4 regions of the Streptomyces sp. NPDC037083 genome follow, and region 2 is predicted to be linked to each of the others. Evidence: riboswitches for the same ligand, from Rfam matches in the RefSeq annotation. Region 2 holds a riboswitch; each other region holds the start of a gene.
What was found. A riboswitch is a leader RNA that binds a small molecule or an ion and turns the genes downstream of it on or off. The one in region 2 is predicted to bind cyclic di-AMP.
Positions count from the first base shown of each region.

Region 1: it holds a riboswitch for cyclic di-AMP, as region 2 does, so the genes downstream of both, ACZ7DE_RS03970 (transglycosylase SLT domain-containing protein) here and ACZ7DE_RS08645 (M23 family metallopeptidase) in region 2, are expected to answer to the same signal.
Region 3: it holds a riboswitch for cyclic di-AMP, as region 2 does, so the genes downstream of both, ACZ7DE_RS15190 (transglycosylase family protein) here and ACZ7DE_RS08645 (M23 family metallopeptidase) in region 2, are expected to answer to the same signal.
Region 4: it holds a riboswitch for cyclic di-AMP, as region 2 does, so the genes downstream of both, ACZ7DE_RS22440 (C40 family peptidase) here and ACZ7DE_RS08645 (M23 family metallopeptidase) in region 2, are expected to answer to the same signal.

Region 1 is NZ_JBVJSQ010000001.1:855,428-862,495, forward strand. Features, by position in the region: gene ACZ7DE_RS03960 (LolA family protein) at 1-626, opposite strand, end outside; gene ACZ7DE_RS03965 (polyprenyl synthetase family protein) at 1,048-2,058, opposite strand; cyclic di-AMP (ydaO/yuaA leader) riboswitch at 2,987-3,187, shown strand; gene ACZ7DE_RS03970 (transglycosylase SLT domain-containing protein) at 3,191-3,670, shown strand; gene ACZ7DE_RS03975 (HAD family hydrolase) at 3,695-4,519, opposite strand; gene ACZ7DE_RS03980 (GNAT family N-acetyltransferase) at 4,810-5,874, shown strand; gene ACZ7DE_RS03985 (glycosyltransferase family 2 protein) at 6,036-7,068, shown strand, end outside.
Region 2 is NZ_JBVJSQ010000003.1:5,314-12,381, reverse strand. Features, by position in the region: gene ACZ7DE_RS08660 (Glu/Leu/Phe/Val dehydrogenase dimerization domain-containing protein) at 1-838, shown strand, start outside; gene ACZ7DE_RS08655 (TetR/AcrR family transcriptional regulator) at 1,010-1,630, shown strand; gene ACZ7DE_RS08650 (SGNH/GDSL hydrolase family protein) at 1,895-2,680, opposite strand; gene ACZ7DE_RS08645 (M23 family metallopeptidase) at 2,989-3,942, opposite strand; cyclic di-AMP (ydaO/yuaA leader) riboswitch at 3,947-4,104, opposite strand; gene ACZ7DE_RS08640 (alpha-galactosidase) at 4,409-6,484, opposite strand; gene ACZ7DE_RS08635 (tyrosine-protein phosphatase) at 6,708-7,068, shown strand, end outside.
Region 3 is NZ_JBVJSQ010000005.1:91,056-98,123, reverse strand. Features, by position in the region: gene ACZ7DE_RS15210 (nucleoside triphosphate pyrophosphohydrolase) at 1-383, shown strand, start outside; gene ACZ7DE_RS15205 (hypothetical protein) at 427-2,694, shown strand; gene ACZ7DE_RS15200 (cytochrome P450 family protein) at 2,743-4,038, shown strand; gene ACZ7DE_RS15195 (transglycosylase family protein) at 4,253-5,287, shown strand; cyclic di-AMP (ydaO/yuaA leader) riboswitch at 5,493-5,677, shown strand; gene ACZ7DE_RS15190 (transglycosylase family protein) at 5,681-6,373, shown strand; gene eno (phosphopyruvate hydratase) at 6,720-7,068, shown strand, end outside.
Region 4 is NZ_JBVJSQ010000008.1:123,498-130,565, forward strand. Features, by position in the region: gene ACZ7DE_RS22410 (adenosylmethionine--8-amino-7-oxononanoate transaminase) at 1-740, opposite strand, end outside; gene bioB (biotin synthase BioB) at 733-1,974, opposite strand; gene ACZ7DE_RS22420 (8-amino-7-oxononanoate synthase) at 2,123-3,250, shown strand; gene ACZ7DE_RS22425 (DUF397 domain-containing protein) at 3,308-3,541, opposite strand; gene ACZ7DE_RS22430 (helix-turn-helix domain-containing protein) at 3,551-4,411, opposite strand; gene ACZ7DE_RS22435 (ATP-binding protein) at 4,624-5,106, shown strand; gene ACZ7DE_RS22440 (C40 family peptidase) at 5,160-5,633, opposite strand; cyclic di-AMP (ydaO/yuaA leader) riboswitch at 5,637-5,807, opposite strand; gene ACZ7DE_RS22445 (hypothetical protein) at 6,188-6,493, opposite strand; gene ACZ7DE_RS22450 (ATP-dependent Clp protease proteolytic subunit) at 6,501-7,068, opposite strand, start outside.

The DNA.
Region 1 (7,068 bases), on a different contig from region 2:
ACGGAGGTCGTGTCGTCGACCGCCTTGAGGGCGTCCTCGGTGAGGTCCTTGGGCGTGGCGGGAACGGGGGTCCGCGCCTTGTCGGAGCTCTCGTCGACGGTGGAGTGGTAGACCTCGTTGGATCCGCTGTCGTACCCCCACACGTTCTTGCCGTTGTGGATGACGCTGTACTCGGCGGCGTTCTCCAGCAGCGAGAGCTTCTGCTTGTCCGGGCCGTCGGCGGCGACGCGCAGGGTGTGCGTGCCGGAGGCCAGTTCGGTGAGCTTGGCGGAGGGGTCGGCGGACGAACCGTCATCGCCCTGGGCGACTCCGGAGAGGAGCCCGCTCTCCAGCCCGCCGAGGTCGGGCAGCCCGAGATCGGTGGTGATCTTCACCGTTCCGGACAGCTGCTGCACGTCCGAGGCGGCGATCTTGTCGAGGAGCTGCTGCGCGGTGATCTTCGGCAGGTCGGGATCGCCGGAGTCGGCGAGCGCCGGGACGAGCCCGATCGTCGCCGCCGCGACACCGATCACGGTGACCGGGACGACGTACCGCACGGCCTTGCGCCGCCCGGGACGCAGGTCGTCGACCTCCCCGCCGGCCGCCTCCCCGCCGGTGATGGTGTCGTCGGATGCCTTCGGTGCCATGTGTGCCTTACCTCCGTCGTCGGCGGCGGCTGGTCATCACGCTGCGTTTCCCCGCCCCAAGCCGCCATTCTCACCCGAATCGGTGAGGAGTGGTGTTTTCCGTAGTCACCATCTGACCAAATCGGCCACTCGGAAGCGTCAACCCGGGGACTCAACTCCGCGTACGCCTGCGGTATGACACGACCCGCCGAGACCGCCCCCTACCCGTAGGGGTGGCCGGTCCGCTCGATCGGCGGAGCGGAGGCGGCAGGCGCGAGGAAGGCTTCCGTCCGGCGACCCCCTGCGCCGGTCCGCCGGCCCGCCTGCCCGGCGGGCCGGCGCAGGGGCCGCGGCCGGGGCTCGACGCGCGGTACCGGACGTGACGGGGACGAGGGCGAGGGGTGGTGGGGGCGAGGAAGTGAGGGGTGGGGCGCGGGCCGGGTCAGCCGGCTCGGTGGACCACCGCGTCGCAGAGTTCCAGCAGCGCCGCCTTCGCGTCGCACTCCCGCAGCGGCGCCAGGGCAGCGCGAGCGTCCTCCGCGTACCGCACCGTGTCCCGGCGGGCCTGCTCCAGCGCCGGGTGGGCCCGGAGCGCCTCCAGGGCCTCGGCGAGCCGGGCGTCGTCGCTCAGGTCGGAGTCCAGCAGCTCGCACAGGGCGATGTCCTCGGGCAGCGACAGCCGCGCCGCCCTCTCCCGCAGCCGCAGCACGGGCAGCGTGGGAACGCCCTCGCGCAGATCCGTTCCGGGCGTCTTGCCGGACTCGTGCGAGTCGGAAGCGATGTCCAGGACGTCGTCCGCCAGCTGGAACGCGACGCCCAGCCGCTCGCCGTACTGCGTCAGGACGTCGACGACGGTCTCGTCGGCGCCCGACATCATCGCGCCGAACCGGCACGCCACCGCGACCAGCGAGCCGGTCTTGCCGCCGAGGACGTCGAGGTAGTGCTCGACCGGGTCGCGCCCGTCCGTGGGCCCCGCCGTCTCCAGGATCTGCCCGGTGACCAGCCGCTCGAACGCCTCCGCCTGCACCCGCACCGCCTCCGGTCCGAGGTCGGCCAGGATGTGCGAGGCGCGCGCGAAGAGGAAGTCTCCCGTGAGGACGGCGACGGAGTTCCCCCAGCGGGCGTTCGCGCTGGGCACCCCGCGCCGCACGGCGGCCTCGTCCATCACGTCGTCGTGGTACAGCGTGGCCAGGTGGGTCAGCTCCACCACGACGGCCGACGGCACGACACCCGGCGCGTAGGGGTCACCGAACTGCGAGGCGAGCACCACGAGCAGCGGCCGGAACCGCTTCCCGCCCGCCCGCACGAGGTGCTGGGCGGCCTCCGTGATGAAGGGAACCGCACTCTTGGTGGCCTCGAGCAAGCCTTCCTCGACAGCCGTCAATCCGGCCTGGACATCGGCTTCGAGAGCCTGGTCCCGCACGCTCAGCCCGAACGGCCCGACGACGGTCACGAGGGGTCTCCTGTCTGCTGGTGTCTACTGGCGATTACGCGGTTTGTCGATAGGTCGCTGCCCTCACTCAAGTCAGCGTATCCGGTCACGTTTCGATCACCGATAGCCCCCACGTCCCCCGAGCTCGAATGCACTCGCCCGGGAGGTGCCTCCGCCATGCCGGGCAGTACCGGATTACGCCCTCTAAGTTTCTGATCAGGCCATATGGGCAGACATCCATCGGATTACCCGAGGGTAGCGTTTCATGCCCCCCGCCACCCGCCGAGGCCGACCCGAACCCGGCAGCCCGCGGAACCGGCACCCGCCTGGCGGCGACACGCCGGACGGGACCCCCGTCGAAACCCGCGACACCTCCGTCGAAATCCAGGGCGCGCCCCCTGCCGGCGCCGACGGGACGCATGGGGAACGCGCCCGCATGCGGGCCGGCCGCCCCGAGGAGGGCGACCCCGAGGGGGTGACCCCAAGTGGGGGCGCATCTGAGCAGGCCACCCTGCGCCGCCGCCTCCCCGCGCCGCCTCCTTGCGACCTCTCCCCACACTCCCCCGCCCCCCGCGCCCCGCCGCTCCCGCCGCCGGGCGTGACGCCTGTCACGTAAGCGCCGGAGAAAAACAGGCCCCCGACGGCGGGCGCCGACCAACGACCCATCGACCGCCCATTGACTATGAGTTGGACCTAATGCCCGTTTCATCACTCTTGTGGACGCCGGTGACTTGGCTCACTTCACCGCACGGGCCGACCCCGGTCCGCCCTTCGCCGATCCTCCGCACCCCTCAAGCGAGTTGACGCTTTGCACCCACAAAGGATCAAGCACCCCATAGGCCACAGACCAAGGTCAATAGGGTGCATCTGTGAATTCGCTACTTGTTCCGGACATGTGCTCTCGCATACGTTCCCGGCCTGTCGGGCGGACGCCTAATCCTGCCGCCGCCCATGACACCCACCGAGAACGCACGGCAGGAGCGGGGGAACCAGGTAAGTCGCCGCGGCGGACGTTCCTGACGTCCTGGATTTTCAGGATGTCTCGGACAGTCCGTCACGGCTTGGGGTGAAGTCACGACCGTCAGGACGCGACCGGGCAGCTCCCGCCCGAACCCGACAGCTCACCTCGCAGGCGCCGGAGAGGAAATCCGTCATGTCCGCTGCTGCTCCCCGCCGCACCCGCACGTCCCGTCTCGCCCGCAAGCTCGCCGTCGCCGGCACCGGGATCGCCGTGCTGGCACTCCCGCTGATCGGCGCGACCAGCGCCTCCGCGGCGACCCCGACCGTCGCCACCGCCACCAGCCTCGGCTACTCCGACAACCTCGACGGTTGGATCCGCGCGTCCCTCCACGTCATGGCGCAGCACGGCATCCCGGGCACGTACGACGGCATCTACCGCAACGTCATCCGCGAGTCCTCGGGCAACCCCTACGCCATCAACCTGTGGGACTCCAACGCGGCCGCGGGCATCCCGTCCAAGGGGCTGCTGCAGGTCATCGACCCGACCTTCCGCGCCTACCACGTCGACGGCACGTCCTGGGACTCGTACGACCCGGTCGCGAACATCACCGCCGCCTGCAACTACGCGGCCGCGCGCTACGGCTCGATCGACAACGTGTTCGGCGCGTACTGACCGATCAGGCAGCGGCCCGCGGGCTCACGGGAACAGTCGCTCGAGGACGACGGCCACGCCGTCGTCCTCGTTCGACGTCGTGACCTCGTCGGCCACCGCCTTGAGCTCCGGATGCGCGTTCGCCATGGCGACCCCGCGCGCCGCCCAGTCGAACATCGGGATGTCGTTGGGCATGTCGCCGAAGGCGACGGTGTCCTCGGGCCGCAGCCCCAGGTGTTCGGCGGCCAGGGCCAGACCCGTCGCCTTGGTGATCCCGCAGGGCTGCAGTTCGACCGTTCCCGGCCCCGACATCGTGACGGTGGCGAGCGAGCCGACCACCGAGCGGGCGGTCGCCGCCAACTCGTCGTCGGACAGGAAGGGATGGCGCAGCAGCACCTTGCTGATGGGCTCGCACCACAGGTCGTCGCGCCGGCCGACGCGCAGGGCGGGCAGCGTCGGGTGCGGCATCCGGTAGCCCGGCTCGATGAGCGTCAGCCCGTCGACGCCGTCCTGGTCGACGGCCGCGTACAGCTGTCCGACCTCCGCCTCGATCTTGCCGAGCGCTGTCTCGGCCAGCTCCCGGTCCAGGGTGACCGACCACAGCAGACGATCCGCGCCGGCGTCGTACAACTGCGCGCCCTGTCCGCACACCGCGAGCCCCCTGCTGTGCAGACGGTCGAGCAGCGGCCGCACCCGGGGCGCGGGACGTCCGGTCACCACCAGGTGGCGTGCGCCGGCGGCCGCCACCCGCGCGAGCGCGTCGAGCGACCGGTCGGAGAAGGTGTCGTCGCCGCGGAGCAGCGTTCCGTCCAGGTCGGTGGCGATGAGCGAGTACGCGGTGCGCGCGGTATATGCGGTGGGTGCGGCCATGATCAGAGAATACGGATCCCGCGCCCCTCCGGTTCGACGCGGACCGAACAGCGGCCCGGTCCTGTCCGGTTCTGTCAACTCCCCTTCTGGGACTGACGTGCGGTGGTTGACGGCTTGCTCAAAGAATTGGCTTTCTGGCGCATCGCCGGGTAGCGGACGATTAAGGGCCTCTGCACCGGTTGGCAACAGCATGCGACGCTACCTACCGCGACGCCCCGATGGAGCGGTACCGTCCAAGTGTCCAGGGGGGACTTGATCGGGGGGTCAGGTTGAGCAGTGGGCGCATTCGCGTGCTGAGGCCGCAGGACCTCGGCGAGGGGGAGAGGGAGCGGTGGCGCGCGTTGCGTGCCGCCTCGACGCTTCCGCGAAACCCGTTCATGGAACCGGAGTTCACCGACGCGGTGGCCCTCGTACGGCCACGCACGCGTGTGGCGGTGGTGTACGAGGGACGGGAACCGGTCGGCTTCCTGCCCCACGAGCGCGGTCGGTTCGGCCAGGGCCAGGCTCTCGCGTACGGCGTCTCGGACGCGCAGGGCGCGGTGCTGGCGCCGGGTTACGGGCTGAACGCCGCCGAACTGATGCGGGCGTGCTCCCTGTCGAGCTTCGCCTTCGACAACCTGGAGGCGGAACAAGGGCTCTTCGTGCCGCACGCGGCCGCGGAGTACGCCTCCTACGTCATCGACGTGGAGAAGGGTTACGAGACCTACGAGTCCGTACTGCGCGCGCAGTCGCCGAAGTTCCTGAAGACGACGCTCGCCAAGGAACGCAGGCTCGGCAGGCAGGTTGGTGAGCTGCGGTTCGTCTTCGACGAGCGGGACCCGGCCGCGCTGCGCACGCTCATGGCGTGGAAGTCCGCGCAGTACCGCAGGACCGGCCGGCGGGACCGTTTCGCCCAGGAGTGGATCACCCGGCTCGTGGCCGCGCTCGCCGAGAGGCGCGCGCCGGAGTGCTCCGGCACCCTGTCCGTCCTCTACGCCGGCGACCGGCCCGTCGCCGCGCACTTCGGCCTGCGCTCCTCGGCCGTCCTCGCCTGCTGGTTCCCGGCGTACGACCCGGAGTTCGCGAAGTTCTCGCCCGGTCTGGTGCTGCATCTGCGGATGGCCGAGTCGGCCGCCGCCGAGGGCATCGGCCTGCTCGATCTGGGACGCGGTGCGGCCGAGTACAAGGACTCGCTGAAGACCGGGGAGCTACCCGTGTACGAGGGAGCGTGGACGCGTCCGGGGGTGGGCGCCGCCCTCTACTGGCTCAGCCGTGAACCGTCCCGCCGGGCGCACCATTTCGTGCGCAACCGGCCGAGGCTCGCCGCGGCGGCCGCACGGACCTTGAAGGGCGCGGGCCGACTGCGCCGGCGCTGACGCAGGTGGCCGCCGGTCAACACGTCGGCACAGGCCGACTTCGTCGGCGCAGTCGGCTCTGTCAGCCCGGCCGGTTCGTCAGCACGGCAGGCACGGTCAGCACGGCAGGCATGGCAGGCACGGTCAGCACGGCAGGCACGGTCATGAGACGAGGGGGGTTCATGTCCCGCGCAAGAGGTGCGCAGCAGGAGATCGAGAGGTTCCTCGGCATCCGGCCGGTGCAGATCGCCGAGCTGGAACTGGACGACGGTGGCGCGCTCAGACCTGGTCCGGGCAGCCCGCCCGTCACCCACGGCGAGGTGTTCGTGCTGGTCAGGAGGGGTGGCCGACCTGTCGGTACGTTCCTCGGGCAGGTACCGGAAGGCGCCGATCCGAGGACGGTCCTGCGGGAGCTGGCCGCTCGGAACGAAGCCTTCTCCGCGAGCGCCGCGGGCCCGGCCGACCTGCCCGGGCCGGCGCCCGTACCACTCGTCGACGTCGCCCCGCCCACGACCGCCCCGCCCACGAGTGTCTCCGCCCCCGCCGGCGTCGCCCCGCCCAGCACCGTTGCTCCGCCCACCACTGTCGTGCCGTTCACCACAGTCGTGCCGTTCACCACAGTCGTCGTCGCCACCCGCGAACGCGCCGACAAGCTCGCCCACGCCCTCGACTCGCTCCTCGCCCAGGACCATCCCGACTTCGAGATCCTCGTCGTCGACAACGCGCCCGTCACGGACGCGACCCGGAACCTGGTCGAGCGCAAGTACGCCGAGCGGGTGCGCTACATGTCCGAGCCGACGCCCGGTCTCGCCGTCGCGCACAACAAGGGCGTCCATGCGGCGTGCGGCGAGGTGGTCGCCTTCACCGACGACGACGTCGTGGCGGACCCGCGCTGGCTCACGGAACTCACCGCGCCCTTCGCGGCCGACCCGGGTCTCGGCTGCGCGACCGGCCTCATCCTTCCGGCCCGGCTGGGCACCCGGGCCCAGGTCCTCCTCGAGAGCCACGGCGGCTTCGCCAAGGGCTTCACGGCACGGACGTACGACCCGTACGACCCGCCCGCCGACGAGCCGCTGTTCCCCTTCACCGCGGGCCGCTTCGGCTCCGGCGCCAGCATGGCGTTCCGTACGGACGTGCTACGGGCGGTCGGCGGCTTCGACCCGGCGACGGGTGCGGGCACGCCCGCCCGGGGCGGCGACGACCTCTACGGGTTCG
Region 2 (7,068 bases):
CCAGGACCTGGTCGACCGGGCGATCGCCGAGGTGGGGCTGGTGTCGTCCGTGCAGGCGGTGCACCCGCTGCTCGACGACGAGAGCGCGGCCCGGACGCGGCTCGCGGACGCCTTCGCCGTCGAGGTCGACGGCATCGGCCTGGACGAACTGGTCGGCGGCTGCGGGGTCGCCGAGTCCGTGCTGACCGCCCTGGACCGGGCCGGGGTGGCGCACGCCGGGATCAGGGTCGCCCTCCAGGGTCTCGGCACCATGGGCGGGGCCACCGCCCGCTTCCTCACGCGCGCGGGTCTGACGGTCGTGGCCGTCGCCGACGTCAAGGGCACGATCGCCAACCCGGACGGACTCGACGTGGAGGCGCTGCTCGCGGGGCGGGACGCCCATGGCGCCGTGGATCGGGCCGTACTGCGTCCCGGCGACCGCGAACTGCCCGGCGACGCCTGGCTTTCGGCGGAGGCGGAGGTGCTCGTGCCGGCCGCCGTGTCGTACGCGATCGGGGTAGAGGAGCAGGAACGGATCGGCGCCCGGTGGATCGCCGAGGCGGCCAACATGCCCGTCCTGCCGGAGGCGGAGGCGCTGCTGCACGCGCGCGGGGTGAGCGTCCTGCCGGACGTCGTCGTCAACTCCGCCACCAACGCCTGGTGGTGGTGGACGCTCTTCGGCGACATCGGTGCGGACCCGGACGAAGCCTTCGCGCACACGCGCCGCTCGATGCGCGCCCTGGTGGAACTGGTGCTGGCCCGCGCCGAGGCGGACGGAACGACCCCCCGGGCAGCCGCGCACTCGATCGCCGAACGGCGACTCCCGGCGATCGCACGACGCTTCGGCGTCCACCGCTGAGACGGGCGGACGGCGCTCGCACCCCCCTGCCGCCGCGAGCCTGACCGCCGTGCGGGGCCGCGCCGCTCCTCGGACGGGACCGGGGGCGCGCCGCGCGTGTGCGCCCGCGCCGCGGTGCGGTGCGCCGGACCTCCCTGCTCGCCGCGGTCGTCCACGGATTAGGGTGACCCGGTGACGAGGGTCCGGTTGAGTGTGGCCGAGCGGCGCGAGGAGCTGCTGCGGGCGGCCATCGAGCAGATCGAGGCGCGGGGCGTGGCGGCGGTCAGGATCGCCGACGTGGCCGCGGCCCTCGGGGTGAGCAACGCGCTGGTCCTCTACCACTTCTCGACGAAGGAGAGGCTGGTCGCCGACGCGTTCGCCCTCGCGGCCCAGGACGACCTGGCGCACCTGCGCAAGCTGGCCGGCCGCCGCACGACGGCGTTGCGCCGGCTGCGCGCGGCCGTGCGCTGGTACGCGCCCACGGGACAGGCCAAGGGCTGGCGGCTGTGGATCGAGGGCTGGGCCGTGTCGCTGCGCGAGCCCGCGTTGCGGGAGGTCGCCCGGGATCTCGACAGGGAGTGGAAGGCCGCGCTCGCCGGGGTGATCGCGGAGGGCGTGACCGCGGGCGAGTTCCGCTGCCCGGACCCGGAGGGCACGGCGCTGCGCCTGACGGCCCTGCTGGACGGGCTCGCCGTACAACTGACGTCGTACGAGGGCGCGGTGTCCCGGGCCAGGGCGCAGGAGTGGGTGGACGAGGCACTGAACCGCGAACTCGGCCTGGACGCAGGGACGTCGAGCGCCGAGGAGCGCTGAGCCGCCGGGGCAGGCCGCGGTCGGTCGAACTCGTGGACCACCGTCGCGTCACCTCCGCCCGGACCTCTCCGGGTGTGACGGGCGTACGGGAAAAGGGCGCGCGGGCCCGGTCCCCGAGTGTGCCGGACGGGCGTGAGTGCGTGCGGTCGCCCAAGCGCGCGTGTCGGCGCGCTTCCGGTCGCCACACCCGTACGGTCACCTCACGGGTGGAGCGGCCGGCCGTGGGACGCCCACGGCCGGCCGCGTCCGCGCACTGAGGCCCGCTCAGGCCACGGCGGCGATCCGCATCCTGATGTCGTCCGGCGACAGCGTGCCCTTGGCTATCACGTGGTCGCCGGAGGACTCGCCGCGCAGCCGGCGCCCGATCCACGGCACCAGGTACTCGCGGGCCCACTGGACGTCGTCGCGCCGCACCTCGAGGGTGCCGCGCGGCGGGAGCGCCGGCCACGGCTGCTCCGGGTCGGCCGGCACCTCCAGGTGGAGGACCTGGCCGGCGCGCAGCGCCACGCGCGTGTGCCCCTCCGGGGAGAGGTGGAGCCGGTCGCCGTCCCAGGCCCTGCGGTCCTGAACCGACTTCAGGGACCACAGGTCGAGCACCGGGCAGCCGTACCGGTCGGCGACGGCACGGACGTGCCCGTTGTAGGTGGCGATCTTGCCGCGCAAGTGCCTGAGCACGGGGACGCCGCGGGTGTCGAAGCCGGTGGTCACCATGACTGTGCCGGCTACGGCGGTCAGGGCCGAGATCGCGCGCTCGAAGCGCTCGGCGACCTCGTCCGGGTCGGTTCCTGGACGGAGGATGTCGTTGCCGCCCGCGCAGAAGGAGACCAGGTCCGGGGCGAGTTCCACCGCCCTGGGGAGCTGGTCCTCCATGATCTGGTCGAGCAGCTTTCCGCGGACCGCGAGGTTGGTGTAGTTGAAGTCGCCTTCGGGACGCAGGTCCGCGAGGAGGACCGCGAGCCGGTCCGCCCAGCCGACGAACGCCCCGTCGGGGCCGGGGTCGCCCACGCCCTCGGTGAAGCTGTCCCCCACCGCCACGTACGACCCGATCACTGATCTGTTGTCACTCTTCGAATCGTCTGCCACAGCAGTTCATGATTCACCTTCGAATGTGACTTACGCGACCGTAGGCAGAGGTTGACGGTCGGTGAGATAAGCCACTCCTAAAGAATTTGCCAACCAGGGAATAGGGAGCCACACCCGAAAGTCGTTGAAACGGGAATGACTCCGGGCGGTGCGGAACCCGACATGGGCCTGACACGCAGTCGAAGGCCGGACCCGGGCGGGTGCGGCCTTCGACTGCGTGTCAGGCGAGGGGGTCCGCCCGCTCGATCGACGTCGAGCGGGCGAGACCGGCAGGGTCAGCCGACGCTGACGCCGTGCGAGCGGAGGTACGCGATCGGGTCCACGTCCGAGCCGTAGTCCGGCGTGGTGCGGATCTCGAAGTGCAGGTGCGGGCCGGTCACGTTGCCGGTCGCCCCGGAGAGTCCGACCTGCTGGCCCGCGGTCACGGTCTGGCCGGCCGAGACGGAGAGCTGCGAGAGGTGGGCGTACTGGGCGTAGTAGCCGTCGGCGAGCCGGATGACGACCTGGTTGCCGTAGGCGCCGCCCCAGCCCGCGGACACGACGGTGCCCGCGCCGACGGCCTTGAGCGAGGTGCCGGTCGGGACGACGAAGTCCACGCCCGTGTGGTAGCCGCTCGACCACATGCTGCCCGACTGGTGGTACGGGGTGCCGACGGTGGCGCCGGCCACCGGCAGCACGAAGCCGTTGGAGCCGGTCTCGGAGGCCTGGGTGGCCTTCGAGGACGACGAGGTGGACGCCTTCGCGTCGGAGGCCTTCGACGACTTCGAGAACGCCGAGGACTTCGACGAGCTCTTGGAGGAGGAAGAGGACGAACCGGACGGCTTGGGGGCGCCGGTCGCGGCCTTCTTGCCGATCGACAGCTTGAGGCCGGGGTGGATCAGCGACGGGTCGTCACCGACGGCCTCGCGGTTGTCCTGGTAGAGCTTCCGCCAGCCGCCGCTGACCTTCTGCTCGTCCGCGATCTTCGAGAGGTAGTCGCCGGACCGCACGGTGTAGGTCTTCGAGGTGGCGGTCTTCCGGGTCACCGCGGCGGCCTGAACGGTCTTTTCCGAAACGGTTCGGGCGACCGACTGGCCGGCGGTCTGCGCAACGGATTCCGGGGTGGCCGCGTGAGCGCCGGAGGCGCCCATGAGCGGAAGGGCGAGCGCGGCGCCGCCGGTTCCGGCGACGGCTATGGAACGGGTGAAACGCTGGGCCTTGGGACGGCGGTGCTTACCCTTCGCGGGCATGGCGAATTCCTCTCCGGCGCCTGCGAGGTGAGCTGTCGGGTGCGGACTGGAGATGCCCGGCCGCGCCGAGGCGCGGCTTTACCCCAAGCCTGTTCCGGGACCGGAACAGGCGGTTGTGCCTGTGGGTCCCCCGCTCCTGCCGTTCACGGGTGAGTGTGCGGTCTCCGGGCGGCGGCAGGATTGGGCGTCCGTCCGGATTGGTGTGGAACGTAAGCGACCAGGACGCACAGGGACAAGCAGAGGTTGTACGGCCGACGCCCTCTACTTGATCCCCTGCGGGAATTCCCGGTCACGCTCCGTGAATCGCACCGCCGCCAATTCACCAAGCACCCTTGAATCACACGCGAATTACGTGAACATGACGGGCGACGCACGGTCACAGCTATGACGCTGCTCACGTGACACTTCTCCAGGACCCTTTATTACATAGCGAGTTCAAACAAAGGATCCAATTCGGACAGAAAGCTCAGATGCGACGCAGGCGGATAACCGTCGCATCGAGGTCGCCGCGCAGACCGGTACGCAGCCCGTGGTGCAGCAGTACCGCACCCCGGTGCACTTCGCCCGTTTCACGGCATTCGTACGAGGCTGTCGGGTCGAGCCCCCGCAGCCGCAGCGCGGGAACGGGCTCACCGAACCGCTGCGCCTGGAGCCAGGCGAGGACGACGGTCTCGTCGCCGCGCAGGTACTGAACGGCGCTCAGTCCGCCCGTCGGCGGACGCAGCCGGTAGAGGTCGCCGTGCTGCACCAGGGGCCGGATGTCCTTGTAGAGGTCCACCCATCCGCGCGCCTCGGCGAGCTCCTCCTCGCTCCACTCGGCGAGATCCCCGCCGACGCCGAGCACCCCGGCCATGGCGCTGACGAACCGAAAGCGCAGCGAGCTGACCCGCCCGTTGAGCTGCGTGTTGGGGCTGTCGGTGACCCATGCGGCCATGACCCGGGCGGGGTGCAGCTGGCTGAAGCCGTGCTGGATGTCGAGCCGGTCGAGCGGATCGGTGTTGTCGGAGGTCCACACCTGGTCGGTGCGGCTCATGATCCCCAGGTCGATGCGCCCGCCACCGCCCGAGCAGGACTCGAAGGCGACGCCCGGGTGGGCAGCCCGCAGCCGGTCCAGGAGGCCGTAGAGGGCGCGCACGTGGTCGACCCACAGGCGCTGCGGGTAGGGGTCGTCCGGCCAGCCGGCGTCGGTGAAGCAGCGGTTGAAGTCCCACTTGACGTAGTCGATCGGCGCGCTGGACAGGAGGGCGTCGAGCTGCTCCCAGAGGTACTCCTGGACGTCCTCGCGCGCGAGGTTCAACATGAGCTGATTGCGGAACTCCGTCCGCTTTCGTCCCGGTTGGAACTGCACCCAGTCGGGGTGCGCCCGGTACAGGTCGCTGTCCGGGTTGACCATCTCGGGCTCGACCCAGACGCCGAACTGCATGCCGAGGGCGTGCACGTACTCCCCGAGGGGTTTCAGGCCGTTGGGGAAGCGGTCGGGGTTGGGCCGCCAGTCGCCGAGCCCCGCGTGGTCGCCGGTGCGCGCCCCGAACCACCCGTCGTCGACGACGAACAGCTCCACCCCGATCGCCGCGGCGCGCCGGGCGAGGTTCGCCTGCTGCTCCTCGGAGATGTCGAAGTAGGTGGCCTCCCACGAGTTGAACAGCACCGGCCGGTCCTGCTCGGCGGCCGGGATCACGTGGGTGCGCTGATAGGCGTGCCAGGCGCGGCTCGCGCCGCCGAAACCGGCGTCGGTCCACAGGCCGGCGAAGACGGGCGCGGTGAAGTCCTCGCCCGACGCGAGGCGCAGCAGGCCCGAGTCGTCGTATCCGGCGCCGCCGGTGATCTGCACGCGCGCGTCGGGGAGCTGGGCGACGGCGATGCGCCACGAGCCGGACCAGCCGAGGGCGCAGCCGTAGACCTCGCCGCGCTCCTCGGTCGCGTCGGTGTCGAGGGCGACCCAGGGCAGGTGCTGGTGTCCGGTGTGGCCGCGGCGGCTGCCGATGACCTTCTCGCCGTAGGTGAGCGCGGACCGCGTGAGCCGCGACTCGGCGGCCCAGCGCCCGTGCAGCTGCGACAGCCGCCAGTCGTCACGCATGGGCAGGGTCCAGGTGGCCGAGTCCGCCCGGAGCAGCTCCAGCGGCTGCTCACCCTCGTTGCGCAGGGTCGCCCACCGCTCGACGACGTCGCCGCGCATCCGGTAGTGCAGGGTGACGCTCAGCCCGGCGTCACGGAACCGCAGCCGGAGTTCGTCGCCGTCGGTCTCGTGCGCCTCGAAGGTCCACTCGGTGCCGCGCCGCGCTTCGGTGCGCACCGACAGCGCGGGCCGGACGAAGCGGGGACCGCCCTCGACCGGGTACTCCTCGTGGCCGTCGAGCGGGGCCTCGAAGGACGCCCCGCGTTCCGGCAGCGCGAGCGCGGCGAGGGCCTCGGCGTCCGCGAGCGCGATGCGCGGGCCCCAGTGCAGATGGATCAGCTCGGCGGCCTCGGTGAGGTGGAGGGCGTAGCTGCTCGTGGGCCCCGAAAGGAGCCACGTACGGCCGTTGTCGGCGATCTCGGGCATCAAACCCCCACTGATTCGAACAGGTGCGATCAAGCCCCAACATCATCGAATGCCGTCGGCCCGCCGGGCAACTTCCCGCGGACAGGACTTTCACCTGGCCGGACGCCCGGTCGGCCGCCTGTGGACAACCCGTTGCCCCGGGAACCCATGTCGTATCGTCGAGGAGGTGTCCCGTCGGCCACCACGAGCCGCGCCGACGGAGACCGACAGGGAGGGAGTTCCCGTGACGCAGCAGATCCCGTCGACCGAGCCCGAGCTGGCCGGCGTGCGCAACTTCCGGGATGTGGGCGGTCTGCCGACCGTCGACGGCCGGCGGGTGCGTCACGGCGTGCTGTTCCGCAGCGGCCATCTCGCGCACGCCACCGACGAGGACGCCGCGTTCCTCTCCGGCCTGGGCCTGCACACCGTCTTCGACTTCCGCAACGCGGCGGACCAGAAACTGGAGGGTCCGGACGTCGAGCTGCCGGGCGTGCGCAACGTCAACCTGCCCTTGTCCGACCCGGCCGACGGGGCCGAGTTCTGGAAGATGGTCCGCGACGGCCACCTCGACCAGCTGCGCGAGATCCTCGGCGACGGCAAGGGCG
Region 3 (7,068 bases), on a different contig from region 2:
TCTCCGTCGACGACGTCGCGGGCACGATCGTCGCCAAGCTCATCCATCGTCACCCCCATGTCTTCGGCGACGCCACGGCCACGACCCCGGAGGAGGTCAAGGCGCACTGGCTGCGCACGAAGGCGGCCGAGAAGCGGCGCGAGTCCGTGACGGACGGCGTCCCCCTCCACCAGCCCGGCCTGGCCCTCGCGGCGAAGCTGGCGGCCAGGGCCCGTACCGCGGGACTGGAGGTGCCGTTGCCGGCGGCCGAGGGCATCGGCTACGAACTGCTGGCCCTCGCCGCCCGCGCCGAATCCGAGGGCGTGGACCCGGAGGCGGCGCTGCGGGCCGCGGCCCGCGTGTACAGGGACGCGATCCGGGCGACCGAAGGGGTGGCGGGTTAGTACGGTTGCTTCCTGAGCTGGCTGCGGGGCGCGGGGGGCTTGCATGGACCGGGAAGACGAGCTGGACGAGCTGGCCGCCAGAGGCGCGGAGACGCTGGAGGCGGGGCTGCGGTCACAACGGCGGCACTATGTCCGGTCGTCCTTCGAGCGCTGGTTCCGCGTGTACGGGGGCACGCCGCTGGACCGGATCCTCACGGCCCCCGTGCACGGCATGTCCTCGCACTACAAGGTCGGCTATTTCGGCGTGTACTTCCGTGCGGTGCTCACCGACGCCGCCGCCGAAGAGGCGACAGCCGAGCTGCGCAGGCTGATCGACCACTACGCGGAGCCCGAAGCGCCCGACGCGCCGACCGGGCCTGCCTCGCCGACCGGGGGCGCCGGGGACGCCGGGGCAGCCGGCACCGGCGACCGCCGGCCGTCCGCTCCCACCTCCGCCGGCGCCCAGCAGTCGTCGGTGGTCCCGTCCTCACCCGTCGGGCAGCCTTCGCCCCCGGTCCCGTCCTCGCCGGGCGGGCAGCAGTCGTCGGTGGTCCCGTCCTCACCCGTCGGGCAGCCTTCGCCCCCGGTCCCGTCCTCGCCGGGCGGGCAGCAGTCGTCGGTGGTCTCGTCCTCGCCGGGCGGGCAGCCCTCGCCCCCGGTCCCGTCCTCCTTCGACGCCCAGCCGGCGCGGGTGGGTCCGTCCTCCGTCGGCGTTCAGCCGTCGCCCGCGGTGTCGTCCCCGTCCTCCGACGCGCGGCCGTCGTCGCCGGTGGTTCCGCCCCCTCCCGGCGACGACGTCCGTTTCAACGGGGGGAGTTACTTCGCCCCGGTCGTGGGGGTCCAGAACAACACCACCTACACCGTCGTGCCGCCGGGCGCCTTCATGCCACCCGACCCCGACAGCTGGCCCACCCTGGAGGAGGCCGACCCGATCGCGCTCGGGGTGCGTCCGCCGCGGCGGCTGCCGAACCTGCCCCGCCTGACGGCCTACGTCCGCCGGGACGTCGACCACGCCCTGACCGGCTGGAGCGACGAGGACGGGCTGCTGGTGATCACCGGCGGCCCGCTGTCGGGCAAGTCGAGGACGGCCTGGGAGACCATGCGCCGCCACACGCCCTCCGGCGCCCGGGTGTACGCGCCCGGCTCCGGCACGGACCTGCGCGGCCTGCCCGGGCTGTTACGCGGCCGGACCGGCTCCTATGTCCTCTGGCTGGACGACCTGAACGCCCACCTCGGCGAACACGGCCTGGAGCCGGGGCTGTTGGCCCAGCTGACCGCGCTGGGCGTGCCGGTGCTGGGCACGATGGGCGACAGCGTGTACGACGGGCACCTGTCCGCCGACGGCCCGGCGCACCGGCTGCTGGTCTCGGCCAGGACCGAGCGGCTGGCCACCGGATGGAGCGAGGCCGAAGAGCGGCGGCTGGCCGAGGAGTCGGACGATCCGCGGCTCGCCGAGGCCCTCCTGTGGCGCGGCGACACCGGCCTCACCCAGTATCTGGCCGTCGCCCCGCTGCTTTTCGCGATGTGGCGGCGGGCCGACACGTCCCTGAGCCCGATCCTCCTCGGCTCCGTCCTCATACGTGCGGCGGTCGACCTGGTGCGGTGCGGCGTCACGGGCGACATTCCGCAGGAGGTGCTGGCCCGGGTCTGCCTGTCCTACGGAAGAGTTCACGGCCGGGGGTTCCAGGACGAGGGGTCCTTCGCCGAGGCGTTGGACTGGGCGGCCACACAGCGGCACGGGGTGACCGGGATGCTGGTGCGCGGCGAGGACCGCCAGGTGGGGGAGAGCGTGCGGACCTGGCGGCCGTACGGCTCCCTCGTGGCGGACGTGCTGCGGGACTCGAAGGCCCCGCGGGTGCCCCACGCCGTCTGGCGCTGCGCGCTGGAGGGCGCCGCGTACGACGCCTCGGTGCGCGAAGCCGTCCGCCGCGCCGCACACGCCGCCTTCGCCCCGGAGGCGGACAAGGGCGACCCGGAGGCCCTGTACATGCTCAGCCTGATCAGTACGGACGAAGCCGCCCGGCTCGTATGGCTGCGCAAGGCCGTGGACGCGGGGAAGACGGAACTGTCGGGACAGGTGGGCGAACGCCTCCTCGGACAGGGCGAGCCCGAGGAGGCGCTGCCCTATCTGCGGGCGGCGGCCGGGCAGGAGCCGGGCGGGCACGGGACGCGGCTGGTCGGCGAGGCGTACCTGGCCCTGGCCGAGCAGTGGCTGCGCAGAGCCGCGGAGGAGAAGGAGGACGCACAGGCGGCGCGGTGGCTCGACGAGATCGCCCGGCTGCGCGAGAACGCCGAGGCCCCCCGGCACGGACAGGGCGTCGGAACGCTGTGACGCGGGTGCGCGCGAGGCGCTCGCCCGGAACCCCGCTACCGTCGAGGCGTGACCAACCAGCCCCACCCCCCGGCCGACGTCCCGCCCGCTCCCGCCCTCTTCACCTGGGAGTTCGCCACCGACCCGTACCCCGCCTACGCGTGGCTGCGCGAGCACGCCCCCGTGCACCGCACCGAGCTGCCCAGCGGTGTGGAGGCCTGGCTGGTCACCCGTTACGCCGACGCGAAACAGGCCCTGGCCGACCAGCGGCTGTCCAAGAACCCCGCGCACCACGACGAGCCCGCCCACGCCAAGGGCAAGACGGGCATTCCCGGTGAGCGCAAGGCCGAGTTGATGACGCATCTGCTCAACATCGACCCGCCGGACCACACCCGGCTGCGACGGCTCGTCAGCAAGGCGTTCACTCCTCGCCGGGTCGCCGAGTTCGCGCCCCGGGTGCAGGAGCTGACCGACCATCTCATCGACCGGTTCGCCGGCCGGGGCGAGGCCGACCTCATCCACGACTTCGCCTTCCCCCTCCCCATCTACGCCATCTGCGACCTCCTGGGCGTCCCCCGCGAGGACCAGGACGACTTCCGGGACTGGGCGGGGATGATGATCCGGCACGGCGGGGGGCCGCGCGGCGGGGTCGCCCGGTCGGTGAAGAAGATGCGCGGCTATCTGCTGGAGCTCATCCACCGCAAACGCGCGGAGCTCCCCGCCGAACCGGCCCCCGGCGAGGACCTCATCTCCGGCCTCATCCGCGCCTCCGACCACGGCGAGCACCTCACCGAGAACGAGGCCGCCGCCATGGCCTTCATCCTCCTGTTCGCCGGCTTCGAGACGACGGTCAACCTCATCGGAAACGGCATGTACGCCCTCCTCACCCACCCCGAGCAGCGCGCCCGCCTCCAGCGGTCCCTCACCGAGGACGACGGCGACCGTTCCCTCCTCGAGACCGGCGTCGAGGAACTCCTGCGCTACGACGGCCCCGTGGAGCTCGCCACCTGGCGGTTCGCCACCGAGCCGCTCAGGATCGGCGGCCAGGACATCGCTCCCGGCGACCCCGTCCTCGTCGTCCTGGCGGCAGCCGACCGCGACCCGGCGCGCTTCACGGACCCCGACGTCCTCGACCTCTCCCGCCGGGACAACCAGCACCTCGGCTACGGCCACGGCATCCACTACTGTCTGGGCGCCCCGCTGGCCCGCCTGGAGGGCCAGACCGCGCTGGCCGCCCTTCTCACCCGACTGCCCGACCTGCGACTGGCCGTGGAGCCGGAGGAGTTGAGGTGGCGCGGCGGACTCATCATGCGCGGACTGCGCACGTTGCCGGTCGAGTTCACTCCGGTGCGTTCCGGCCAATGAACCGTGGGGCATCTGGCCGAATCTGGCCGGATGTCAGCCGTAGTGTGACCATTCGGCGGAGCAAAGGTGACCGGTCCTCAACTCTGTGATCTTCACGTGATCTGCGCGGCATGAACTTGTGACAAGTGATCGTCTGCCGATACGTTCACTCGTCAGCGCGACGCGTCAGTCTCACTCGCCGCGCCGGTACTGCTGTCCAGCGAAAGGCCCCCGCATGCTCTCCGGGAACGGTCGTCACCGTCGCCCCCGCCAGGCCCCGGCTCTCCTCGTCGCGGCCGGAGTGACCGGCTCCGCCATCGCCATCCCGCTGCTCGCCGCCTCCGGCGCGAGCGCCGCCGACGGCACGGTGTGGGACAAGGTGGCGCAGTGCGAGACCGGCGGCTCGTGGAGTGCCGACAACGACGACGGCGAGTACGGCGGCCTCAGCCTCACCCAGAAGGACTGGGAGGCGTACGGGGGACTCGACTACGCGGCCAGTCCCGACCTGGCCAGCCGCAACCAGCAGATCGCGGTGGCGCAGAAGGTGCTCGCCGCCAAGGGCGTCGGCGCGTGGGGCACCTGCGGGCTGACCTCCGGGCTCACCAAGGACAACGGCATGCTGGACGTGGACACGGGCGTGGCCGACGACTCCTCCGACTCGTCCTCCTCCGGATTGTCCGATCTGTCCAGGGGGTTGTCCGGGTCCTCGGGCTCATCGGACGACGACGGTTCGACCGGTTCGGCCGGTTCAGCTGGCTCCGCCGACTCGTCCGACTCGTCCGCGGATTCCTCCAGTTCGCCCACCGAGTCCCCTTCGTCCTCTTCGTCACCTTCCTCCCCTGCCGTGGGTGACTCCACTGGTTCCGGCGGGAAGGGCGGTTCCGGCGCCAAGGGCGACGCGCAGGCGCCGGACAGCTCGCCCACGGGGACCCCGGAAGCGGACGACTCGGACAAGTCGGTCCAGGACGCGGGCTCTTGGAGTCTCGTCGACACCGGTTCGCTCGGCTCGGGCCGGCATCGCGGGGCCACCGCCGACGAGCCCGCGACCAAGAGCGCCGGCACGTCGGCGAACGGCGCCTCCACGGCCTCCGCCGGGCGGCACGCCGCGACCGCCTACGTCGTCCGGGAGGGCGACTCTCTCGTCTCCATCGCCGACTCCCTTGACCTCGACGGCGGATGGCGCGCCCTCTATGCCGAGAACAAGGACCTCATCGGGAGCGACCCGAGCGACATCGTTCCCGGTCAGACCCTCGACACAGGGGTCCAATAGGGCGCAAAGCCCTGTAAATACAGCGGGAGTTCGCGTCACACTTCGCGCCGAATGTCCGGTTTGGTGAAAGTGTGGGATGAGTCTCAGAAGCCCTGATCGTCTTTGAAATTCGCCCGATCACGTGTCTACGGTCGAGGCCGCTCGGCAATCCGAGCCCCGGCCGTCGCAACGCCGAATCCTGCCAGCGGCAGCCCGGGAACAGTCGTCGCGTCAAGCGCCGTAGGCAGGAGCGGGGGACCCAAGGTAAGCGCCGGGACCGGCTGTTCAGGCTGGATCCGGCTTGGGGTGAAGTCACCCCTCCGCGGAGCACTGCTCCCGCGGAGGAGTGGCCGGGCAACTCACACGGCCCGAACCCGACAGCTCACCTCGCAGGCGTCGGTGAGGGGATCCACCATGCTGTTTTCCGGTAAGGGCAAGCACCGCCGTCCGTCCAAGGCCACCCGCGCCGCCGCTCTGGCCGGCGTCACCGGCGTCGCCATCGCCGCCCCGCTGATGGCGGCCGGCAACGCCTCCGCCGCCACCGCCTCCGAGTGGGACGCGGTCGCCCAGTGCGAGTCCGGCGGCAACTGGTCCATCAACACCGGCAACGGCTACTACGGCGGCCTGCAGTTCTCCGCCTCCACCTGGGCCGCGTACGGCGGCACCCAGTACGCCGCGCAGGCCAACCAGGCCTCCAAGGCCCAGCAGATAGCCATCGGCGAGAAGGTCCTCGCGGGTCAGGGCAAGGGCGCCTGGCCGGTCTGCGGCACGGGCCTGTCCGGCGCCGCGTACAACGGCGCCGGCGCCGAGTCCTCCGGCTCGTCGGACAGCGGCAGCACCACCCGCTCGACCGAGGAGCAGAAGTCCTCCCGTTCCGCCGACCGTCCGGCCGCCACCAAGAAGTCCTCCAAGACGGTCACCACGCCGACCGGCAAGAAGGTCAAGAAGGGCGACGGCGAGTACAAGGTCGTCAAGGGCGACACCCTCAGCTCCATCGCCGAGAAGCACAAGGTCAAGGGCGGCTGGGAGAAGCTGTTCGAGCTGAACAAGGACATCGTCGAGGACGCCAACCTCATCTACCCGGGTCAGCAGCTTCACCTGAAGTGACACCCGGTTCCCTCGGCGGACCACAGCGCCCTCACGGCCAGGTCGGCACACTGAAGACCGCGTGAGGGTCACCCCCGTCCCCACGGGCTCCCCGCTCCGGTGCGTGTTCCCCCGTACGCACCGGAGCGGGGTTTCTCTTTGCCCGTTCGCCGCCTCCCGGCAACCTTTGCCGACCACCCCCTTTGTTCCGGGCGTGAACAATAGGTACGGTCTGTCTGTCCACGGGACGGTCGGTCGGCTGCCGACGGCCCGGAGGCGGTTAGGCTCTAGTCGCAAGGCTCACCCAAGGCCGACATGGCCCGCGAGCCCCGCACAACCAGCGTCACATCCCAAGAAGGAGATGCTCGTGCCGTCCATCGACGTCGTCGTAGCCCGGGAAATCCTGGACTCCCGAGGCAACCCCACGGTCGAGGTCGAGGTCGGCCTCGACGACGGCAGCACGGGTCGTGCCGCCGTTCCGTCCGGCGCGTCCACCGGCGCCTTCGAGGCCATCGAGCTCCGCGACGGTGACCCGAACCGCTACCAGGGCAAGGGCGTCGAGAAGGCCGTCCTCGCCGTCATCGAGCAGATCGGCCCGGAGCTGGTCGGCTACGACGCCACCGAGCAGCGGCTGATCGACCAGGCCATGTTCGACCTGGACGCCACCGACAACAAGGGCTCGCTCGGCGCCAACGCCATCCTCGGCGTCTCCCTGG
Region 4 (7,068 bases), on a different contig from region 2:
AGCAGTACGTCGTGTGCGTCGCACGCCTCGCGCAGCACCCGCAGATACCCGGGGGAGTGGAACCGCATCCCGCCCGCGCCCTGCACCACCGGCTCCACGACGACCGCGGCCAGTTCGTGGGCGTGCCGCTCGATCGCCGCCCGCAGCAGGTCGGCGTACGCCTCCTCGTACTCGGCCGGCGGCGGGTCGACGAAGAGCTGCCGGGGCAGCACTCCGGTCCACAGCTCGTGCATCCCGCCGTCGGGGTCGCACACGGACATCGGCTGCCAGGTGTCGCCGTGGTAGCCGCCCCGCCAGGTAAGCAGCCGGTGCTTGCCCGGGCGACCCAGCGAACGCCAGTACTGCAGGCACATCTTGACCGCGACCTCGACCGAGACCGACCCCGAGTCGGCGAGGAAGACATGCTCCAGACCGTCGGGCGACATGTCGACAAGGAGCTTCGCCAGCCGGACGGCGGGCTCATGGGTGAGCCCGCCGAACATCACGTGACTCATCCGCCCCAGCTGCTCGCGCACGGCCTCGTTGAGCACCGGGTGGTTGTAGCCGTGGATCGCCGACCACCACGACGACATGCCGTCGACCAGCTCGCCCGAGCCGTCCGCCATCCGCAGCCGCACCCCGCTCGCCGACTCCACGACCAGCGGGTCGACCCGCCCGGGCATCGGACCGTACGGATGCCACACATGCCGCCGGTCGAGTTCCAGCAGGCCGGGCACGCCGAGCGGCGAGGGCTCAGGCATTGGGCGCGAGATCGGTGCCGGCGCCACGGCGGCGAACGGCGACCAGATCGGTACGGGCCTCGCCTGCTGCCGACGCGGCCACCGCGGGCGAGGCGGCCGCCGGGGCGGACCCGCAGACGCCGCCCTCGTGCGAGCCGCACCCGCCGTCCTCGTGCGAGCCGCACCCGGAGGACTCCTGCGAGCCGCAGCCGCCGCCCTCGTGGGACCCGCAACCCGCGCCCGCCGTCGCCGCCCGGTGCTCGGGCAGGGTGACCTCGCCCGCGCCCTCCACCTCGAACCCGGCGTCCGCGATCATCTCCAGGTCGGCCTTGCCGGCCTGGCCCTCGGTCGTGAGGTAGTCGCCGAGGAAGATCGAGTTCGCCAGGTGCAGGGCGAGCGGCTGCATGGTGCGCAGATGCACCTCGCGGCCGCCCGCGATGCGCACCTCGACGTCCGGGCACACGAACCGGACCATCGCCAGGATCCGCAGGCAGCGCTGCGGGGTGAGGTTCCACTCCTTGGCCAGCGGGGTGCCCTCGACCGGGATGAGGAAGTTGACCGGCACCGAGTCCGGGTCCAGCTCGCGCAGCGAGAAGACGACGTCGACCAGGTCCTCGTCGGACTCGCCCATGCCGGCGATCAGCCCCGAGCACGCCGACAGGCCCGCCGCGTGCGCCTTGGTGACCGTGTCCACCCGGTCGGCGTAGGTGTGGGTGGTCGTGATGTCCCCGTAGGTGCTCTCGGAGGTGTTGAGGTTGTGGTTGTAGGCGTCGGCGCCCGCCTCGCGGAGCCGCTCGGCCTGGCCGTCCGAGAGCAGGCCGAGGCAGGCGCACACCTCGACGCCCTCGTTCTGTTCCTTGATCGCTTTGATGGTGCCGGCCACGCGGTCGACGTCCCGGTCCGTCGGACCGCGTCCGGACGCCACCAGGCAGACGCGCTTGGCGCCGCCCGCGAGACCTGCCGCCGCGGCCTGGGAAGCCTCGTCGGGCTTGAGCCAGGTGTACTTCAGGATCCCGGCCGTGGAGCCGAGCCGCTGAGAACAGTAGGAGCAGTCCTCGGGGCACAGCCCCGACTTGAGGTTGACGAGATAGTTGAGTTTCACCCGGCGCCCGAACCAGTGCCGGCGCACCTTCCCGGCCGCGGCCACCACGTCCAGCACGTCGTCGTCGGAAGTGGCCAGGACGGCCAGAGCTTCCTCGCGGGTCGGCAGCTCGCGCCGAAGCCCCTTGTCCACCAGCGTGTTCAGCAGGTCCATGAGAGCCGATCCTGTCCTACGCACCCGCTCCGGGCCAAGGTAGGGATCGCACAACACACCCGGTTCGACGTGTGGGTATTGCCACACCGTGGGCAGCCATGGCTGCCGCTAGTGTCTGTCCGCTACCTACAAAAGCCCCGGAGGACGCATGGCTTTCGGCTGGATCGACGAACAGGCGGAGCTGCGCCGCCGGGCGGGACTCGTGCGGACGCTGCGGCCCCGCCCGGCCGACTCGCCGCTCCTCGACCTCGCGAGCAACGACTACCTGGGTCTGGCCCGTCATCCCGAGGTGGTGGAGGGGGCCGCCGCGGCGGCCCGGACCTGGGGCGGCGGCGCCACCGGCTCCCGGCTCGTCACCGGCACCACCGAACTGCACGGCGAGCTGGAGCGGGAACTCGCGGAGCACTGCGGCTTCGAGGCGGCGCTCGTCTTCTCCTCCGGGTACGCGGCCAACCTCGCCGCGGTCACCGCACTGGCCCCGCACGGCTCGCTGATCGTCTCCGACGCGGGCAACCACGCCTCGCTCATCGACGGCTGCCGGCTGGCCCGGGGGGCCACCCAGGTCGTCGCGCACGCGGACGCGGACGCCGTGCGCAAGGCGCTCGGCACCCACGACGGCCCGGCCGTGGCCGTCTCCGACACGGTCTTCTCGGTCGACGGCGACGCCGCACCGCTGGCCGCCCTGGCGGCCGCCTGCCGGGAGCACGGCGCGGGACTGGTCGTCGACGACGCCCACGGGCTCGGCGTGCTCGGGGAGGGCGGACGGGGCGCCGCGTACGCGGCGGGTCTCGCGGGCGCCGACGACGTCGTCGTCACGGTCACGCTGTCCAAGTCCCTCGGCAGCCAGGGCGGCGCCGTGCTGGGACCCGCGCGCGTGATCGACCATCTGGTGAACGCGGCCCGCACGTTCATCTTCGACACGGGTCTGGCCCCGGCCGCGGCGGGTGCGGCGCTGGCCGCCCTGAGGCTGCTGCGGCGCGAGCCCGGGCGCGCGGCACGCGCGCGTGGGGTGGCGGGCGAGCTGTACGCGCGTCTGACGGCCGCGGGGCTGGAGGCTGTGCGTCCGGACGCGGCGGTCGTCTCCGTGCGGGCACCGTCCCCGGAGGGGGCCGTGCGGTGGGCGGCGGACTGCCGGTCGGCAGGCCTTGCCGTGGGGTGCTTCCGTCCTCCCTCCGTGCCCGACGGCATCTCACGGCTCAGGCTCACCGCCCGGGCGGACCTCTCCGGGGCCGAGCTGGAACGCGCTGTTCGGGTGATCGGCGAGACACGACCATGAGTCGGCGTGGCACGGCCGTGGGTCGCCGCTGACCGGGAGCCGTCTGCGCCGTCGTGGTCAGCGCAACGCCGAGGTGAAGCCCGTCCAGCTCTCGGGGGAGAAGAGCAGGGCGGGTCCGTCCGGGTCCTTGGAGTCGCGTACGGCGAGCAGACCGGCCCAGGGGCCCAAGGCCGGCCGGGCGGTCTCGACGCAGTTGTTCGCCCCCGTGCTGTAGCTGCTGCGCAGCCAACGCACCTGCGGGAGATGATCGGAATCGGTACTGGAAGGTACGTTCCGCGGTACTGCGGACATGGTGCCTCCTTACGCGCCGTCGGCCAGCGCGGCGAGGTAATCCGATGAGTCCTCGGGCGAAAGGGCGTGCGCCCGAAGGGCGTTGAAGGCCTCGGTGTAGGCCTGGAGGTCTTCTTTCCGTTCGAGATAGAGGCTACTCGTCAAGTGGTCGAGAACAACCACATCCAGATCAGAAGTGCGCGAAAATGAGAAGATGACGAAAGGGCCGGTCACGCCGATGTGCGCCCCGGCCGCGAAGGGCAGTACCTGCAGCCGCACCTGGGGCAGTCGGGCGGCCTCCACGAGCCGTCCGAGCTGGCGTGCCATCACCTCCGGCCCGCCGACCTCCCGCCGCAGCACCGCCTCGTCCAGCACCGCGCTCAGCTCCAGCGGCGGCTGCGCGCGCAGCACGTCCTGCCGGGCCAGCCGCACCTCCACCAGGGCGTCGACCTGCTCCTCCTCCACCCCCTCCACCGCCGCGCTGGTCACCGCCCGCGCGTACTCGGGCGTCTGCAGCAGCCCGGGCACCACGCTCGTCTCCAGCGTGCGCATCGCGCTCGCCTGCGACTCCAGGCTGATGAAGTCCCGGTAGGCGGGGGGCAGCACCCCGCGGTAGGCGTGCCACCAGTGGTCCCGGCCACCGCCGCCGTCGTCGCCCGCCAGGGCCAGCATCAACTCCCGCAGCCGCGGGTCGGCCACTCCGTAGACATCGAGAAGTAACCGCACATCGGCTGGTTTCGATCCACTGGTGCCGGTCTCGATGCGGCTCACCTTGGATTGATGCCAGCCCACGAGCCGGGCCGCCTCACCGCTGGTGAGGCCCGCCTGGGCGCGTAGACTGCGCAGTTCGGCACCCAGCTTCCGGCGGCGCACCGCGGGACCGTGCTGCATGGGCTCCTCCTTGCTCCTGACGGGCCGGCCGCACACGCTCTGCCGGCGCAGAGTTCACCGCATCGGGCGACAGATATATGCATATCTTGGTGGATCGCCACCCGTGACCGACGTGGTGATGGCAGTCTGGCGAAGAAGCACCGGTCGGGACCGTACTCGAACCACACGCACCGTGTCGGACTCCGGTCCCGTGGGAAAGGGACGACGTCGCCATGGCAGATCACCTGGAAGCATCCGTCACTCTGCCGAGCGATCCCGCCTCGGTCTCCACGGCCCGCGGATTCGTCGCCGACACCCTCGTGGAGTGGGGTCTGCCGGCGGACGCCGAGACGGCCGACACCGTCCGTCTGATCGTCTCGGAACTGGCCACCAACGCCGTACAGCACACTTTCGGGCAGTCACCCACCTTCACGGTGGACCTCGTCCTGGACCGTGACGAACATTTGAGCATCGGTGTCACCGACAGTCACCCGCGTTTCCCCCAACGACTGCCGGCCGCCGTCCAGCAGGACAACGGCCGAGGCATGGTGATCATTCGCTGGCTGACCGCGGAGAGCGGCGGCAAGCTCAGAGTGCGGCGCACCCGGGAGGGCGGCAAGACGGTCCTCGTCGAACTGCCGTGGACCGTTCCGGCGGCGGAGCCGGTGGCCGGAGCGCTGACGGCTCCGGCCGAAGGCGAGATCCCGGGGCGGTGACGGCGCGTCAGGACGCCGTCCGTCGCCCCGGGAGGCTCAGCGGACCCGACGGCTCAGCGGACCCGGCCGTACCAGACGCTCTTGGTCCAGATCTTCTGCAGCTTCACCACGTCGCCGGTCTTCGGCGAGTGCCAGATCTTGCCCTTACCCGCGTAGATCCCGACGTGGTACACGTTCGACCCCGAGTGGAAGAAGACCAGGTCGCCCGCCTTGCGGCTGGACGCCCTGATGTGCTTGGTCTTGTTGTACTGCTGGGCCGCCGTCCGGGGCAGGCTCTTGCCGGCCTTCTTGTACGAGTACAGCGTGAGCCCGGAGCAGTCGAACCTCTTCGGCCCGGTGGCCCCGTACTTGTACGGGGCGCCCTTCTTCGAGGCCGCGATCTGGAGCGCCTTCGTCGCCGGTGTGGCGGCCGCGGCATCGGAGGCGAGCCCCGGGACCACGACCGAGCCGCCCACGGCGGCGATGGCGAACGCCGAGGCCGTACCGGCCCGGGCCATGAGCGACGGGACACGATTGAGCGCAGTCATGCGCAACCCTTCGTCAGCCGCCTGTGAAGGATGACCTGTCGGATTCGGGCTGGCGAAGTTGCCCGGCCGCGTGTGCGGCTTCACCCCAAGGGCTGCTCGGCACGGTCATGGCGTGACCGTTCCGGCGACCCGTCGTGCTTGGGTCCTCCACTCCTGCCGATGCACTTCTGTCGACCGGTCATCCGGGCGGCGGCAGGACTCGGCGTCCGCCCGGACCGCCCCGCCGCTTGTGGCGGGGGCTTGTCGTCAGTCAGGGATCTTGGCTCACCGATGTCCGAAAATCCCAACGGAACCGGGGATTTGTGGGGTTACTCACCACTCACCCGTTCGGGTGGACACCCTGATGGCCGATCAGGAGTCAAGGCGGCCACAGGGCCCCGGACCAGCATCGGAGCCCTCAGTTCCGCTCGAAAAGCGCCGTTTTGACGCAACTCGGCGGGCCCGGAAGACCAACGGCCGCTACTCCGAACGGGGGTAACCCGTCTGGTGCGTTTCAACTCCGGCCCGGACCTCGCGCTCGGGGTGCGATCGGTCCGGGTCGGAGACGGGTCGCCTCAACTGTCGGAGAGCGGAGGCAGCGTGACGCGCGCCGTGCGGCGCTCCCCGTCCAGGACGCGCAGCGCCCGCGCGAGCGTCGGCGCGTGCAGCTCGCTCTCGCCGCGCTGGTGCATCAGTGTGAGCGCGTCGCGCAGCGCCGTCACCTTGCCCACCAGCGCCTGGGCCGCGCGCAGTCCACCGTAGGTGTCGCCGTGGCGGGCGGGGTTGATGCGGCCGAGCAGGTCGACCACGTCCAGGTAGCCGTCGATCAACTCGGCCTCGGCGCGGGTCAGGGCGGGCAGCGGCGGCAGTTCGGGCACCATCGGCGGCTCACCCCCGGCCCAGGGAGCCGGCCGAGCCCGTGCGGCCGGCGACGATCCCGTCCACCAGGCCGTACTCCACGGCCTCCCGGGCGGTGAGGAGCCTGTCCCGCTCGATGTCCGCGGTGACCTGCTCCGGCGTCCGCCCGGTGTGCCGGACGAGCATCGCCTCCAGCGTGGTCCGGGTCCGCGCCAGCTCGTCGGCCTGGACGGCGAGGTCGTCGGCCTGTCCCTCGACGGGCTCGGGCAGCGACGGCTGGCGGATCGTCATCCGAGCGCCCGGCAGCGCGAACCGCTTGCCCGGGGTGCCCGCCGCCAGCAGCACCGCGGCGGACGCGTCCGCCCGGCCCAGGCAGGTCGTCCCCACGTCGCAGGTGACGTACCGGATCGTGTCGTAGAGGGCCGTCATCGCGCTGAACGAGCCGCCGGGGGAGTTGATGTACAGCGAGATGTCCCGGTCCGGGGCCTGGTGCTCCAGGTGCATGACCTGGGCCATGACGTCGTTCGCCGACGTGTCGTCGACCGGTGTCCCCAGGAAGACGATCCGCTCCTCGAGCAGCTTCGAGTACGGATCCGTC